DNA from 2 places in the Actinoallomurus rhizosphaericola genome. Region 1 is predicted to be linked to the other one. Evidence: riboswitches for the same ligand, from Rfam matches in the RefSeq annotation. Region 1 holds a riboswitch; the other holds the start of a gene.
What was found. A riboswitch is a leader RNA that binds a small molecule or an ion and turns the genes downstream of it on or off. The one in region 1 is predicted to bind thiamine pyrophosphate.
Positions count from the first base shown of each region.

Region 2: another riboswitch for thiamine pyrophosphate. It lies ahead of tenA (thiaminase II); the one in region 1 lies ahead of NE234_RS34855 (purine-cytosine permease family protein).

Region 1 covers NZ_JAMXMW010000020.1:117,094-124,180, forward strand. Annotated here, with positions in the region: gene NE234_RS34850 (serine hydrolase domain-containing protein) at 223-1,500, shown strand; gene NE234_RS34855 (purine-cytosine permease family protein) at 1,552-2,913, opposite strand; TPP riboswitch at 2,904-3,020, opposite strand; gene NE234_RS34860 (rhodanese-like domain-containing protein) at 3,045-3,383, opposite strand; gene NE234_RS34865 (SSI family serine proteinase inhibitor) at 3,426-3,965, shown strand; gene NE234_RS34870 (Fpg/Nei family DNA glycosylase) at 3,993-4,853, opposite strand; gene NE234_RS34875 (CapA family protein) at 4,979-5,947, shown strand; gene NE234_RS34880 (alpha/beta fold hydrolase) at 6,053-7,087, shown strand, end outside.
Region 2 covers NZ_JAMXMW010000012.1:154,041-161,127, reverse strand. Annotated here, with positions in the region: gene NE234_RS25830 (GNAT family N-acetyltransferase) at 1-118, shown strand, start outside; gene NE234_RS25825 (AraC family transcriptional regulator) at 129-890, opposite strand; gene NE234_RS25820 (sulfite exporter TauE/SafE family protein) at 976-1,764, shown strand; TPP riboswitch at 1,818-1,915, shown strand; gene tenA (thiaminase II) at 1,977-2,657, shown strand; gene NE234_RS25810 (DUF5753 domain-containing protein) at 2,757-3,419, opposite strand; gene NE234_RS25805 (hypothetical protein) at 3,632-4,171, opposite strand; gene NE234_RS25800 (beta-glucosidase family protein) at 4,508-7,087, shown strand, end outside.

The DNA of each region.
Region 1 (7,087 bases):
CACGGTCGCGCCCGCGGTCAGTGCGTGCAACTGCTTCGGGTCCCCACCCTCCGAGCCTGAGAGTGAGCGTCACCCCGGCTCCGCCAGGCTCCACCGGGTGGCGCGCCACGGTCGTGGGGTGGCCCCAGCACCACCACCAATGGGGGCTTCGCCCTATCGAAGCGCACCGCGGTGGCTTCTAGCGTCTTCGACATCGACGACCGCCTTCGAAGGAGAATCAGCATGGCGCGGAAGACCAAGCGGCTCGGCTCGGCCCCCTCTCGGCGGATGGCGGCGGTGCTGGGGCTGGCGCTCGGCGTCGGTGTCGTGGTGGCCGCCCCAGCGTCGGCGCAGGCGCACAGAGGCGGAGGGGACACCGCGAGGACGTCGCGGACCCGGCAGTTGATCGAGAGCGCCGACAAGGCCACGGCCGCCGGTGTCCCGGGGGTGATCGTCCGGGTGGACGACGGGCACGGCCCGGTCGTGAACATCGTCCGGCAGGCCACGTGGAGCATCCCTGATCACGCACTGGCCGAGGACGACGAGTTCCGGATGGGCTCGAACACCAAGACGATCATCGCGACGCTGGTCTTGCAACTCGTCGCCGAACACCGCGTCGCGCTGGACGATCCCATTGAGAACTGGCTTCCCGGAGCCGTTCCGAACGGCCGGAACATCACCGTGCGGATGCTGCTGAACCACACCAGCGGCCTGGCCGACTACGCGTACGAACCCGAGGCGCTGGCGCTGATGACCGGCCATCAGGCGGAGCGGCCCACGGCCGCGCAGTTGCTCGCCGTGGGCACGAGGCTGCCGGTGGAGTTCCCGCCCGGTCAGGGCTGGGCCTACAGCAACACCAACTACATCGCGCTCGGCCTGCTGGTGGAGAAGGTCACCGGACACAGCGTGGCGGACCTGATCCAGCACCGTATCGCCGGACCGCTGGGGCTTCGGCACACCTCCCTGTCCACCGATGCCCCGGACCCCGCCGATCGCCGGTTCGCCCACGGGTACGAGCCCGACGCGGCGCACCTCGCGCCGATCCTGCCGCCCGGTACGCCGGCGGGTTTCGGCTTCGTCGGACCGGCCCGCGGCGAGCGGGTCGACGTCACCGGGATCGACCAGTCGTGGGACGGGGCTGCGGGTTCCATCATCTCGACCACGAGTGACTGGGCCCGATTCGACAAGGCCCTGATGTCCGGCCGGCTCTTTCCCAAGTCGCTGCTCGCCCAGATGATGGTCACCACTCAAGAGGACGAGGCGAACGGGCTGAACCGCTCCTACGGGCTGGGCCTGGAGGAGGTCCGCACTCCCTGCGGCACCGTGTGGGGGCACGACGGCGCGCTTCCGGGATACCGCAGCGACAACTACACCGACCAGTCGGGACGGCGCACCGTCTCGGTGCTGAGCACGACCCACTTCGGTCTGAAGACCGACGCCGCGGCAGGTACGGCCGAGGACGAGCTGGTCACCGCGGCCATCTGCACGATGCTCGACAAGCCCGTCCCCGCCACCGGCTGATCCCGCGCGGGCGCCCGGCTCCGGAAAGAGCGCGGGCGCCCGCGCGGGCACTCAGGCGCGCGCGGTGTCGGGATCGGCGGCCGGCCGACCGCGGTGGAGGGCGCCGATCAGGGCGGTGACGGCCGCGGCGACGGCGAAGGACAGGAGCGAGGCGCTCATCCAGTCCGCCGGGGTGAAGTGCAGGGCGCTCTGGGCGTGCGTCCACAGCCGGGACCACCAGCCGACCTGGCCGGGGTTGATGAGCTGGTACGCCGCGATCCCCGCCGCCCAGGCGACGATCATCCCCCAGCGGGCGGGGGCGCGGTCGGAGACGTCCCAGCCGCGCCGTCCGGTGAAGCAGAAGAAGTCGACGGCGAGCACGCCGAGCATGGGCACGAACACCGACCCGATCAGCGTCAGGAAGCCCGCGTAGTTGTCCATGTTCAGCGCGAGGGCCAGCACCGTCGTCAGGACCCCCAGCACCACGGTGAGCACCCGCCGGTCCGCGCGGGTCACGAGGTTCTGGATGGAGACCGCGGTCGAGTAGACGTTCGCGAAGGACTGGTCGACCTCGCGCAGGACGAAGACGGCGAAGAAGAGCGTGCCGAGCGCCACGTGCTGGAACGGGCCGAACACCTTGGAGGAGTCGCCGGCGACGAGCGCGAGCGCCAGCAGCCCGAGGACGTACGCGACGACCTGCGTCAGGCCGTACGCCACGCTCGCGGCGCCGAACGCCGCCCGCTCCGAGCGGGAGTGCCGCGTGTAGTCGGCCGCCATCGGCACCCAGGAGATGGAGACGGCCAGCGCGGCGTCCGCGCCGATCCAGAAGTGGCTCCACGAGCCGTGGGTGAGGTTCGGCAGCGGCTGCCGGGCCAGCTGGACGTAGAAGTAGCCGAGGGCGAGGACGACCGCGACGGTGACGTACCGGCGCAGCACCCGGACCGAGCCGAGCGGCCAGAGCGTCAGCACGGTCGTGATCACGCCCGCCACGACCACGTACACCCAGCGCGGGCCGCCGCCGACGAGCTCCTTCGCCGCGCCCGCGATCGTGACCAGCTCGAACGTCCCCCAGCCGACCATCTGCAGGATGTTCATGACGGTGGGGATGTAGGACAGGCGCGTGCCGAACAGGCCGCGCAGCAGCATCATCGCCGGGACGCCGGCGCGGGTGCCGGGCACGGCGGCCAGCCCGAGCATGATCCCGCCGATCGCGGTGCCGACGACCATGGCGAGGATCCCGGCGACGATGGGCAGCCGGGGCGTGCCCTGGGCGTCCGGGGCGAGCACGGTGTACGCGCCCGAGAAGGCGAGGAGGCTCACGCCGAGGTTCGCCCAGAAGGCGCTCTGGTCCCAGAAGCTGAGGACCTTCGGTGCGGGCTGGTCGAGGGTGTACGGGGCCTCGTTGGACGAACGCTCTTCGACGGCAGCGCTCAAGGCACACTCCCTACGCCGGCATTATCCGGTCAGGTTCGAGCGGTCGGCGGCACGTTCGAAGCCGCCCTCTCAGCCCGGTCGTCGTCCGAGCTCCCGCGGGTCTTTACTTTTCCGCCGTAAATGTACCTCGATCAGGCGACGTATGGCTCCCCGCCCGATTCGCTGACCATCGGACGGCCCGCCGCCGCCCAGGCGTTCATGCCGCCCTGGACGTTCTGGGTCTTCCAGCCCGCGTTGTTGAACGCCGCGACCACCGACGCCGAGCGCGCCCCCGACCGGCAGATGACGAAGATGTCCTCACCGGTCGGCACCTCGGAGGCGCGGGCGCCGAGCTGGCTCAGCGGGATGTGCACGGCCCGGGGCGCGTGACCGGCCTGCCACTCGTCCAGTTCGCGCACGTCCAGCAGGAACGCGTCGTCCGGAACCTTGGCGACCTCCACGGCGGGAATCTGTTCCCTGAAAGAGTTCACCCGTCAAAGGAACCATGAGTCATCGCCCGGAGTCGAATCGTCATGAGGCAATCTCTCTCCAGACTGGGACCCACGGCCCTCGCCATCCCCGGCATCCTGGCCGCCCTTGCGCTGGGCGGTTGCAAGAACGGGGACGGAGGCGCCGCCACGCACGGCAAGGACTCCCCGACCCCGACCTCGTCGGCGGCGCCGGGCACACCGGCGCCGACCACCTCTCCGACCGCGCCCGCCCCGAGCGGGTCGGCGGCCGGGACCCGTCTGACCGTCACCGTACGGGCGTCGCAGACGTCGGCGCCGAAGTCCTGGACGCTCACCTGCGACCCGGTGGGCGGGAGCCTGCCGGCGGCCGAGCAGGCGTGCACGGTGCTGGCCGCGGCGGCCGCGAAGGGGGAGGACCCGTTCGCGCCCACGCCCAAGGACCAGATGTGCACCCAGATCTACGGCGGCCCGCAGACCGCCACGGTCACCGGCACCTGGAACGGCAAGAAGATCGACGCGACGTTCAACCGGAGGAACGGCTGCGAGATCAAGCGGTGGGGCAACCTCGCCTCGCTGTTCGGAGCGACGCCGCCCGAGCGCTGACCCGGCCGCAGGGCCGCCGGGGCCGGCTCACTTGAGCAGGCGGGACATCCGGCGGTCCGCCAGCGGCTTGCCGCCGGTCTGGCACGTGGGGCAGTACTGCAGGGCGGAGTCCGCGAAGGACACCTCCCTGATCGTGTCGCCGCAGACCGGGCACTTCTGCCCCGCCCGGCCGTGGACCCGCAGGCCCTCCTTCTTCTCGCCCTTGAGGTCCTTGGCCGCGACGCCACGGGAGCGTTCGACGGCGTCGCCGAGCGTGCGGACGATCGCGTCGTACAGCGTCGTGACGTCCTCGTCGGTGAAGCTCGCGGCCAGCTTGAACGGCGACATCCGCGCCACGTGCAGCACCTCGTCGGAGTAGGCGTTGCCGATCCCGGCGATCACGCTCTGGTCGCGCAGCAGCCCCTTGATCTGGGTGCGCCGCCCGTCGAGGATGCCCTTCAGCGTCTCGACGGTGAAGCCCTCGCCGAGCGGGTCGGGCCCGAGCGACCGGACGCCCGGCACGTCCGCCGGGTCTCGTACGACGTAGACCGCGAGCCGCTTCTGGGTGCCCGCCTCGGTGAGATCGAACCCGGAGCCGTCGTCGAGATGGACGCGCATGGCCAGCGGGCCCTTGCCCGGCCGGGGCGGCGCGGGCGGCAACGCGTCCTTCCACCGCAGCCAGCCGGCCCGGGACAGGTGCATGACGAGGTGGATCCCGTCGACGTCGAGGTCGAGGAACTTGCCGTGGCGGGCGACCTCGGTGATCGTGAGACCGTTCAGCGCGGTGATCGGCGGGTCGTACGTCTTCAGCGACGAGATGGCGGCCACGTCGATCCGCGCGATCACCCGCCCGACGGCGTGCTCGCGCAGGAAGGCGGCGAGGGACTCGACCTCGGGCAGCTCCGGCATGGTCCCAGAGTACGGCTCCGTCCACAGGCTGTGGATGAACACGGCTGATCGCCGCCGGGGGACCTTGGTCCCTTGGCCGCGCGCGCTCGGCGCGACCATCCTGGAGGCGGGAGCTCGATGTGACCATGACGGTCGCCCTGGGCGGCGACACGATGCTGGGCCGAGGGGTCGCGGAGCGGATCGCGGCATGCGGCCCGTACGGCATGTTCGCCGACGAGGTGCGGGAGATCTTCCGATCCGCCGATCTGGCCCTGGTCAACCTGGAGTGCTGCGTCTCCGCACGCGGCGAGCCGTGGCCGGCCCCCGGCAGGCCGTTCCACTTCCGCGCGCCGCCCCCGGCCGCGGAGACCCTCGCCGACCTGGGGATCGACTGCGTCACGCTCGCCAACAACCACGCCCTGGACTACGGTCCCGAGGCGCTGACGGACACGCTCGGCCACCTGGCACGGGTCGGGATCCGGGTCGTCGGGGCGGGACTCGACGTACGCCGGGCGCGCGAACCGGCCCTGTTCGACACCGCGGACGGGGCCGTGGCCGTCCTCGGGATCACCGACCATCCCGCCGACTACGCCGCCCTGGAGGAGAGGCCCGGAGTGGCGTACGCGGACCTGCGCCGCGAGATCCCGTCCTGGCTCACCGACCGGATCCGCCGGCTGTCCGCCGACGGGTTCCGCGTGCTCGTGCTGGCGCACTGGGGCCCGAACATGACCACGGAGCCCCCGCGATACGTCCAGGTGGCCGCCCGTGCGCTGGTCGACGCCGGGGCGACCCTGATCGCCGGGCACTCGGCGCACGTCTTCCACGGCATGTCCGGCCGCGTGCTGTACGACCTGGGTGACCTCGTCGACGACTACGCCGTGGATCCGGCCCTGCGCAACGACCTCGGCCTGGTCTTCCACGTCGCTCTCGACGGTTCGCGGATCACCCGGCTGACGGCGTTCCCCCTCACGCTGGAGTACGCCCGTACGCGCCTGGCGACGGGCACCGACCACGCCTGGATCCGGGACCGGTTCATCAGCGCCTGCGCGGCGTTCGGGACGGAGGTCGTCGAGGAGGACGGCCGGCTCGCGGTGGCCTGTCCCGGACCGCCGTGAGGTCCTTGAGCAGGGCTCCTGCCTTTGACGATGCCTCCACCATGACCCAAACTGGAGTTAGGGGCCACCGTAAAAGGCTGGGAGCGGCAACGGGCGGAGGTGGCCATGTCCTTGACGGAAATCACCAAAATCCTCGGCCGGCACAGCTGGTGGATGAGCGGATCACCCGGGGAGACGCGGGATGCCGTCGCCGGCGATCTCCGCACGCCGACCGTGACGGCCGACGACGGAATCCGGCTCCACGTCGAGGTGACCGAGGCCCCCGATGCGGACGCGACCGTCGTCTTCTGCCACGGGTTCCTGCTGAACTCCACGAGCTGGCGCGTCGAGCGCGACGCGCTGGCCGGCCGGGTCCGCGTCGTGCTCTGGGACCTGCGCGGCCACGGCCGGTCGGGGTGGGGCTCCCCACCGAACGCCACGATCGACCAGCTCGGCCGCGACCTGTTCGCGGTGCTGAGGGAGGCCGCCCCGGAGGGGCCCGTCGTCCTGGTCGGCCACTCGATGGGCGGCATGGCGATCCTCGGGCTCGCCGACGCGCACCCGGAGCTGTTCGGCGACCGGATCGTCGGGGTGCTGCTCGCCTCCACCTCCTCGGGCGACCTGTCCTCCGTCACGATCGGGCTCCCCGAACGGACCGCGCGGGTCCTGCACCGGATGGTCCCCGTCACGCTGAGCACGCTCCGCCACCAGGCCAGGCTGGTGGACGCCGCGCGTCGGCCGCTCGGCGGGATGTCCTTCCTGCTCACCCGCTCGTACCTCTTCGGCGCCCACGTGTCGCGGCAGGTCGCCGAGGTGACCACCCGGCTGATGGCGTCCGTGCCGATCGAGGTGATCGCGACCTTCTACACCGAGCTGATCGCGTACGACAAGCGGGCCGCGCTGCCCGGCCTCGGCCGCGTGCCCGTGCTGGTCATGGTCGGCGACCGTGACCTCATCACGCCGATGCGGCACGCGGAGGCCCTCGCCGCGCAGATCCCCGGCGCCGATCTCGTCGTGATCCCCGGCGCCGGCCACCTGCTGCCCCTGGAGCGTGCCGCCGAGGTCAACCACCACCTGTGGAACCTGCTCCGGCGTACGACCGGCATCGAACCGGCGGCCGAGCCCGCCCTCGTCGACGGCCACGAGCAGGCCCGCCGCCAC
Region 2 (7,087 bases), on a different contig from region 1:
CGGCTGCTCCCGGGTCTACTGGCACACCCAGGAGTCGAACGCCACGGCCCGGCGGCTGTACGACGCGATGGCCGAGAACAACGGCTTCATCCGCTACCAGATCGACCTGGCGCGATAGGTCAATGCCGCTACGGCCGGGAGAAGCGGGACGGTGGCCGGCCGAAGGCGCGAGTGAAGGCGGTGGTGAATGCGGCGGGTGAGGCGTAGCCGAGGCGGGCGGCGACCTCGGTGACGGTGGCGGCACGCAGGAGAGGAACCGCAGCGAGGAGACGGGCGCGGGTGCGCCAGACGGCGGGGCTGAGGCCGGTCTCGCGGCGGAAACGGCGGGTGAAGGCGCGTTCGCTGGTGGACAGGTGGGCGGCCCATTCGGTGTTGGTCACCCCGGCGTCGGGGGCGGCGAGGTAGGCCCGGCAGAGGGCGGCGAGGTCGGCGGATGCCGGAAGGGCGACGTGCAGTGGAAGAGGCGTGAGCGCGGCGATCTCGTGGAGGAGCAGGGTGGCGATGCCGCCCTCCCGGCCGGCCAGGTCGTACTCGGCGGGGAACGCGACAGCGGCGAGGAGGAGTTCCCGGAGCAGCGGAGTGACGTCCGCGACCGTACAGGCCGCAGGCCACCACGGGACGGCGTCGGGCTCGATATAGAGGCTCCGGGTGCTGACGTCGAGCATCCGGACGCGATGACGGATGGCGGGCGGGATGAGGACGGCGCGGTCGGTGGGGACGGTCCAGGTGCCGTCGCGAGTCTCGACGATCATGACGCCGGTGGCGCCGTACAGGAACTGCGCGCGGCGGTGCTCGTGCCAGTCGAGCAGGTGCCCGGGCGGGTAGTCGGTGCCGATCGGGAGGACGGCGCGGGAGAGGTGGTCGACCTCGGCCAGCGACACGTTCTTCACCCGACCAGGCTAGTGGCCGAGACACGAAGGAATGATGCCGATCTTCGAATGCGCGCGCTCGACCCGGCCTGATGGTCTTGAGTCCGTGGAACTCGTCGTACTGCTCGGGATCGGGCTGATGACCGGGGTGACGACCGTGCTGTTCGGCTTCGGGGGTGGATTCGTCACGGTGCCGGTGGTGGTGTGGTCGGACGCCGCCCTGGGATCCGGCGCGATGCGGGTCGCCACGGCGACGTCCGCCCTCGTGATGGTGGTGAACGCGGGATTGGCCACGGCCGCCACCCGCCGGAACCTCCTGGCGGCGCTGCGCGGCCGCGCCGTCCTGCTCACGCTGCTCGCGGCCGGCGGCGCGGCCGGCGCGCTCCTGACGCGATTCGTCCCACCCGGCCTGACCCGGTGGGCCTTCGTCGGGTATCTCGTTGCGGCGATCGTGGACCTACTGGTACGCCCCGGCTTCATCCGCCCGCACGCACCGGGCGAGGCCGCACCGCGCGGCCCGCGGCCGATCCCCGCCGCCCTGGGCGCACCGATCGGCGCGGTCGCGGCGTTCCTCGGGGTGGGCGGCAGCGTCATGACCGTCCCGATGCTCCGCCGCGCCGGGCACTCCATGCACGCAGCGACCGCGCTGGCCAACCCGCTCACCCTCGTCATCGCGGTACCGGCCGCCCTCGTCTCCCTGCCCGCCGGCCCGGCCGCCGGCGCTCATCTCATCGGCCTCATCGACCCGACGGCCGCCGCCTGCCTGCTCACCGGCGCGATCCCGGTCATCATCGCGTTTCGCCGCCGCCCCCCGCGTATCCCCGACCACCTGTACGCCCGGTCCTACCTCGGCCTGCTCGTCCTCGTGACGATCACGATGCTTGCGGCGGCGTGATCCACTCCCATGCCCCCGTGAGTGGTAAGTCCCGGCCGGTCCTTGTTACGGTCGGCGGTGACGCGGGGTGCCCGGTATCTCCCGGGCTGAGAGCAGACCCGTTGAACCTGATCTAGTTAGGGCTAGCGAAGGGACGTCGCCGTGACCGGTTCTCTCCTGGTGCTGTCGCGCGTCCGTACCGTGCCGTCCGCCGACCGCTGAAGGAGATCCCGATGTTCTGTGACGAGGTGTGGAAGCGCTCGGCCCGGCTGCTCGGCGCGATCCACGAGCACCCGTTCAACACCGCACTGAGCGCGGGCACGCTGGACCGTGAGCGGTTCGCGTTCTACATCGTGCAGGACGCCCGCTACCTGGAGGCGTTCTCCCGGGCGCTCGCGGTCGCCTCGACGCGGGCCACCGACACCGACGACGCCGTCTTCTTCGCCGAGAGCGCGCACGCCGCGCTGGCGGCGGAGCGCACGCTGCACGCCGGCTACATCGAGGAGTTCGGGCTGACCGCCGAGGACCTGGCGGGCATCGAGACGTCCCCGACCTGTCTCGGCTACGCGTCGTTCCTCCAGGCGACGGCCCTCGCCGATCCGTATCCGGTGCTGGCGGCGGCGGTACTGCCGTGCTTCTGGGTGTACCAGGACGTCGGCACGGCCCTGCTCGAGAACACCGCGGACGTTGAGGAACACCCGTACCGCGCTTGGATCGCGACCTACTCCGACCCGGCCTTCGCCGAGTCCACCGAACGTGCCAAGAGCATCACCGACCGCCTGGCCGCGACGACCGATCCGGCCACCCGCGAGGCGATGACCAGCGCCTTCTTCCGCGCCACCGAGTACGAGTGGATGTTCTGGGACAGCGCCTGGCGCCGCGAGACCTGGCCCACCGCCGAGTGGCTCAGGTAGGCGTCATGAGCCGAGGCGCGGCCGTACGGTCCCGGTGATCGCAGGGACCGTACGAGCCGCGCCGTGTCGCTCAGTGATCGAGGTCGATCTCCTGCGAGGTCAGCGACGCCACCTCGACGCACGCCTCGTCGTTGACCGCGGTGCTAATTGAGCTTTTGCGCCACTGCATCGCCATTCGGTGGTCTCCAATCGCCGTTCGATCAGGATGCGCGAGGCGTCTTCGGACGCTGCCTTCTGTCCGATCCGGTCGAGGTCCAGTTTGAACTGGTCGACCTCGCCGCACATCTCGATCAGCCGACCACCTCTCGCTGCTCCAGCGTAGGCAATATCGCGGGAATCGACAGTGATGATGCGGAAGGGGCCGTCCTTCCCGATATGCGCTCCTGCCGAGCGCGGGATGATGCGAATGGAGACGTTAGGCCGCTGCATCAGTTCGAGCAGGTGCCGGAGTTGCGCCTGCATGACCTCGGGTCCGCCGATGCAGTCGTCCAGGACGTCCTCGTCCAGGAGGACCCAGACGTAGGGCGGATCCGGCCTGCCCAAGATAGTGGCCTGTCGTTCCATCCTGGCCTTGAGTGTCTCGTCGAGGTCCTTGCCGTCGCTGCTGGTTTGCAGCAGGGCTCGCGCGTAGTCCTCGGTCTGGAAGGGAGGTGGAATGTACTGCCCTTGGTAGATCCTGATCAGTTGGGCGACGGCCTCGTACGCGGTGATCGACTGGGCCCAGTCGGGGTTGTGGCCGTTCTGGGCGTACCAGAGCAGCAACTCGAAGAGGCCGCTGGACCGCCTACGAGTTCGCGCCCAAATACGGGGAGGCCGAGGAGTACCCGAGCTTCGCCGAACTGTTCCACGCGAGCAAGGATCTGATGATCAGGCTCGCCGAAAACGAGAGCTAAGTGGCCTGCGCCGCAGGTTCTCGTGGTCAGGCCGCGGTTGGCAGAGCAGGCTGATCATCGTATCCGCTCCAGATCGATCGGTCAGCCCGTCAGGCGGACGCGCCAAGGGGCGGGTGCGATCGACGCGAGGTCGCGGGCGAATCGGGTGGTGAGCCAGCGAGACGACCTACCCGGAGCGGTGATTCCTCTGCATCCGGAAAGCTGGGCATCGACCAGTTCCGCCTTCGCATGCTTGGACTGTTCGAAGTACAGTTCGGCGCCCAAGGCATCGTCCATTGGGCAGTTGAAATTTCCGGACGGCCATTTCGGCGCCGCTTCGACGTCCTTGGCAAGGCGTCGCGCCGAATCGGCATCCCCCCGCGTCAACTCGGCACGGCAGGGGTGCTGATTCATACCAGGCAGCCACACGACGACAACGCCGGCGGGGTTCGGGTGGACCGCGACCAGACCCCTCGGGCGGGCACTGTCTGAAGCACGACGCACGATGCACGGCTTAGCGTCGCCCACCGCCCGCACCATCGCTGACGGCGCCGAAGCCGGCGGCACGGCCACGACCGGATCCCCCTCACGCGCACCGACGAGCGAGCACCCCGCCCCAGCCGACGCGAGAACCAGCGTCATGATCACTAACAGTCGCCGCATACCTCGACGCCTCCGAAACCGGACAGCGCCCTAGACCCAAGAGCGCGCACCTCCTTCCATTCTGGCGCTTCCGAGAGACCCTCCGCACTCCGACCTCGGGTTTCGGTCAGTGGACCATCTGTCTTGTGGATAGTCCGTATACGCCATTCGAATAGCGGCTGGACCAGCGGTTTCGTTCCCGCCGGGACCGGAATCGCCGGGAAGTCTTGTTTCGGAAGATCCCGGTCTGGCTTACTCCGAGCAGCGGAAACGGCCTGGCCAGGCGATCGCCGTGGTTTCACCCCGCCCCGATCCGGGGCTCACGAATGGAGCACGATGCTCGGCAAGAGAACAGCGGCGGCCGCCGCGTGTGCGGCCGCCCTCCTGTTGTCCCTCTCCTCCCCCGCCGCCGCCTCCCCACCGTCGAACCAGGCGAACGGGTCTCCTTCGATCGCCGCGAACGCGCCGTGGACCTCGACGGTCACCTGGCTGGTCGGCCGGTTGTCCGTCGATGAGAAACTCCGACTCGTCCACGGCGGCACGGACCCCGATCCGCACGGCGAGGCCGGCATCATCCTGGGCGTGCCCCGGCTCGGGATTCCCGACATACGGCAGGCCGACGCACACGGTGTCAACGTCTACAAGGACGCCACCGCCTATCCGACCCGGCTCGGGCTGGCCGCCTCGTTCGACCGCGACGCCATCACGCGGTTCGGCCGCAGCGTCGGCACCGAGGGACGGGCGCTGGACGTCGACCTGATCTACGGGCCGCAGGTGGACCTGGCCCGGATGCCCACCTGGGCGCGGAACATGACGACCTACGGCGAGGACCCCTACCTGGCCGCGCAGCTCACCGGCCGGGAGATCAACGCACTGCAGAGCACCGGCCTGATGTCGCAGGTCAAACACTTCACCATCTACAACGGGCAGGACCAGAACACACCGTCGGTCGTGACCGACCAGACCGCGCACGAGCTGTACCTGCAGCCCAGTGAGGCGGCCGTCAAGGACGGCAAGGTCACCTCGGTGATGTGCTCGTACGCCAAGTTCCAGATCAGCGGTGCGGAGGCACGGCCCGACTACGCCTGTTCCAACAGCGGCGCGCTCAACGGCATCCTCAAGGACCAGTGGAACTTCAAGGGCTGGGTCACCTCCGACTACTTCGCCGCGAAGTCGACCAGCGACCTGCTCGCCGGCATGGACCAGGAGTTCGTCACCTCCTATCTGGCCCCCGCGGCGCTGAAGCCGCTCGTGGACCCGGCCTCCGCGACGTACGACAAGACCTACGCCGGCGCACTCGACCAGTCCGTGGCCCGCATCCTGTACCAGTACCAGCGGTTCGGACTGCTCGACGACTCCACCTATCCGCGCAGTGCCAAGAGCGGCGTGCGCCGCATCTCATCCGCGCCGGCCGCGGTGAACAAGCAGGCGGGCATCGCGACCAGCCGTGAGCTGGCCGACGAGGCCGGAGTACTGCTGAAGAACGACGGTGCCCTGCCGTTGCGCAGTGATCAGAGCGTCGCGCTGATCGGCCCGACCGCCGACCTGCTGCCCTCCAGCCCCGGCGGTGAGCGGTCTCGCGGCTTCGGCGACCGCAACAGGATCAGCCCGTACGACGCGGCCCGCTCCATCGCCGGAGACCGCGCCACCCTCACGCCCGGCATCGACCGGGTCGGGACCACCGTCACCGCTCTGACCACGGCCGGTGGCGCACCCGGCCTGACCCGTACGGCCAAGGACGCTAGCGGCAAGGTCATCGGCACCAAGGTCGACTCCGCCCTGGACGGCCGGCAGACCGACCTGGTCCGCGGCGACAGCTATACCTGGGACGGCGATCTCAACGTCACCACCGAGGACGACTACTGGCTGTGGCTGCAGCGGCCGATCGGCACGTCCTCGGGGAACTCCTCCGCGTACAACGGCGGGATCAACCCCGGCCTCGCTCAGGGGCCCGGCACCGGGGCGACCGGCACCGCGACGCTGTCGGTGGACGGCACCGATCAGACTCTCGCGCAGCCGTCCACCATCCTGCCCAACACCTATCCCGGCGGGCCGACGGTGAACGGTCAGTACCTCGGCCTCACCAACGTCGGCGTCAAGGTCCACCTCACCCCCGGCCGCCACAAGATCTCACTCGGCTACGCCCCCGCCGCCGACACCGCGGCCGCACCCACCGTCCGCTTCTCCTGGGCCGGAGTCCAGGCGGGGATCAAGGCCGCGGCGGCCGCCGCCGCCAAGGCCAGGACCGCGGTGGTGTTCGTCGATGACGCCAACACCACGACGACCCCGGGCGACGTCGGCACCCTGGGCGCCGACCAGGACCGGCTCATCCAGGCCGTCGCCGCCGCGAACCCCGACACCGTCGTGGTCCTCAACACCGGCGGGGCGGTACAGATGCCCTGGCTGTCCAAGGTGAAGAGCGTCCTGGAGATGTGGTACCCCGGCCAGGAAGGCGGCACTGCGACCGCCGACCTGCTGTACGGAAAGGCCGACCCGTCCGGGCGGCTTCCCGTCACCTTCCCGACCGGCGATGACGCCACCCCGTTCGCCGGTCACCCGGAGCGCTCGACCGGTCAGAACGGCCAGATCACCTGGTCCGAAGGCCTGGACATGGGGTACCGGTGGTACGCCGACACCAAGGTGGCCCCGCAGTTCGCCTTCGGCCACGGCCTTTCCTACACCACCTACGCCTACTCGAACCTGCGGGTCCAGCCCACCGGTGACGGCGATCTGGACGTGCGGGTCACCGTCCGCAACACCGGTCGCCGCGCCGGTGCCGCCGTACCGCAGATCTACGTCGGCCCCTCCCCGAACCTGCCCGCGAGCATCCAGCAGGTGTCGCGCAAGCTCGTCCAGTTCGACCGGGTCCAGCTACAGCCCGGCGAATCCCGTACGGTCCACCTGGCCGTCGCGGCC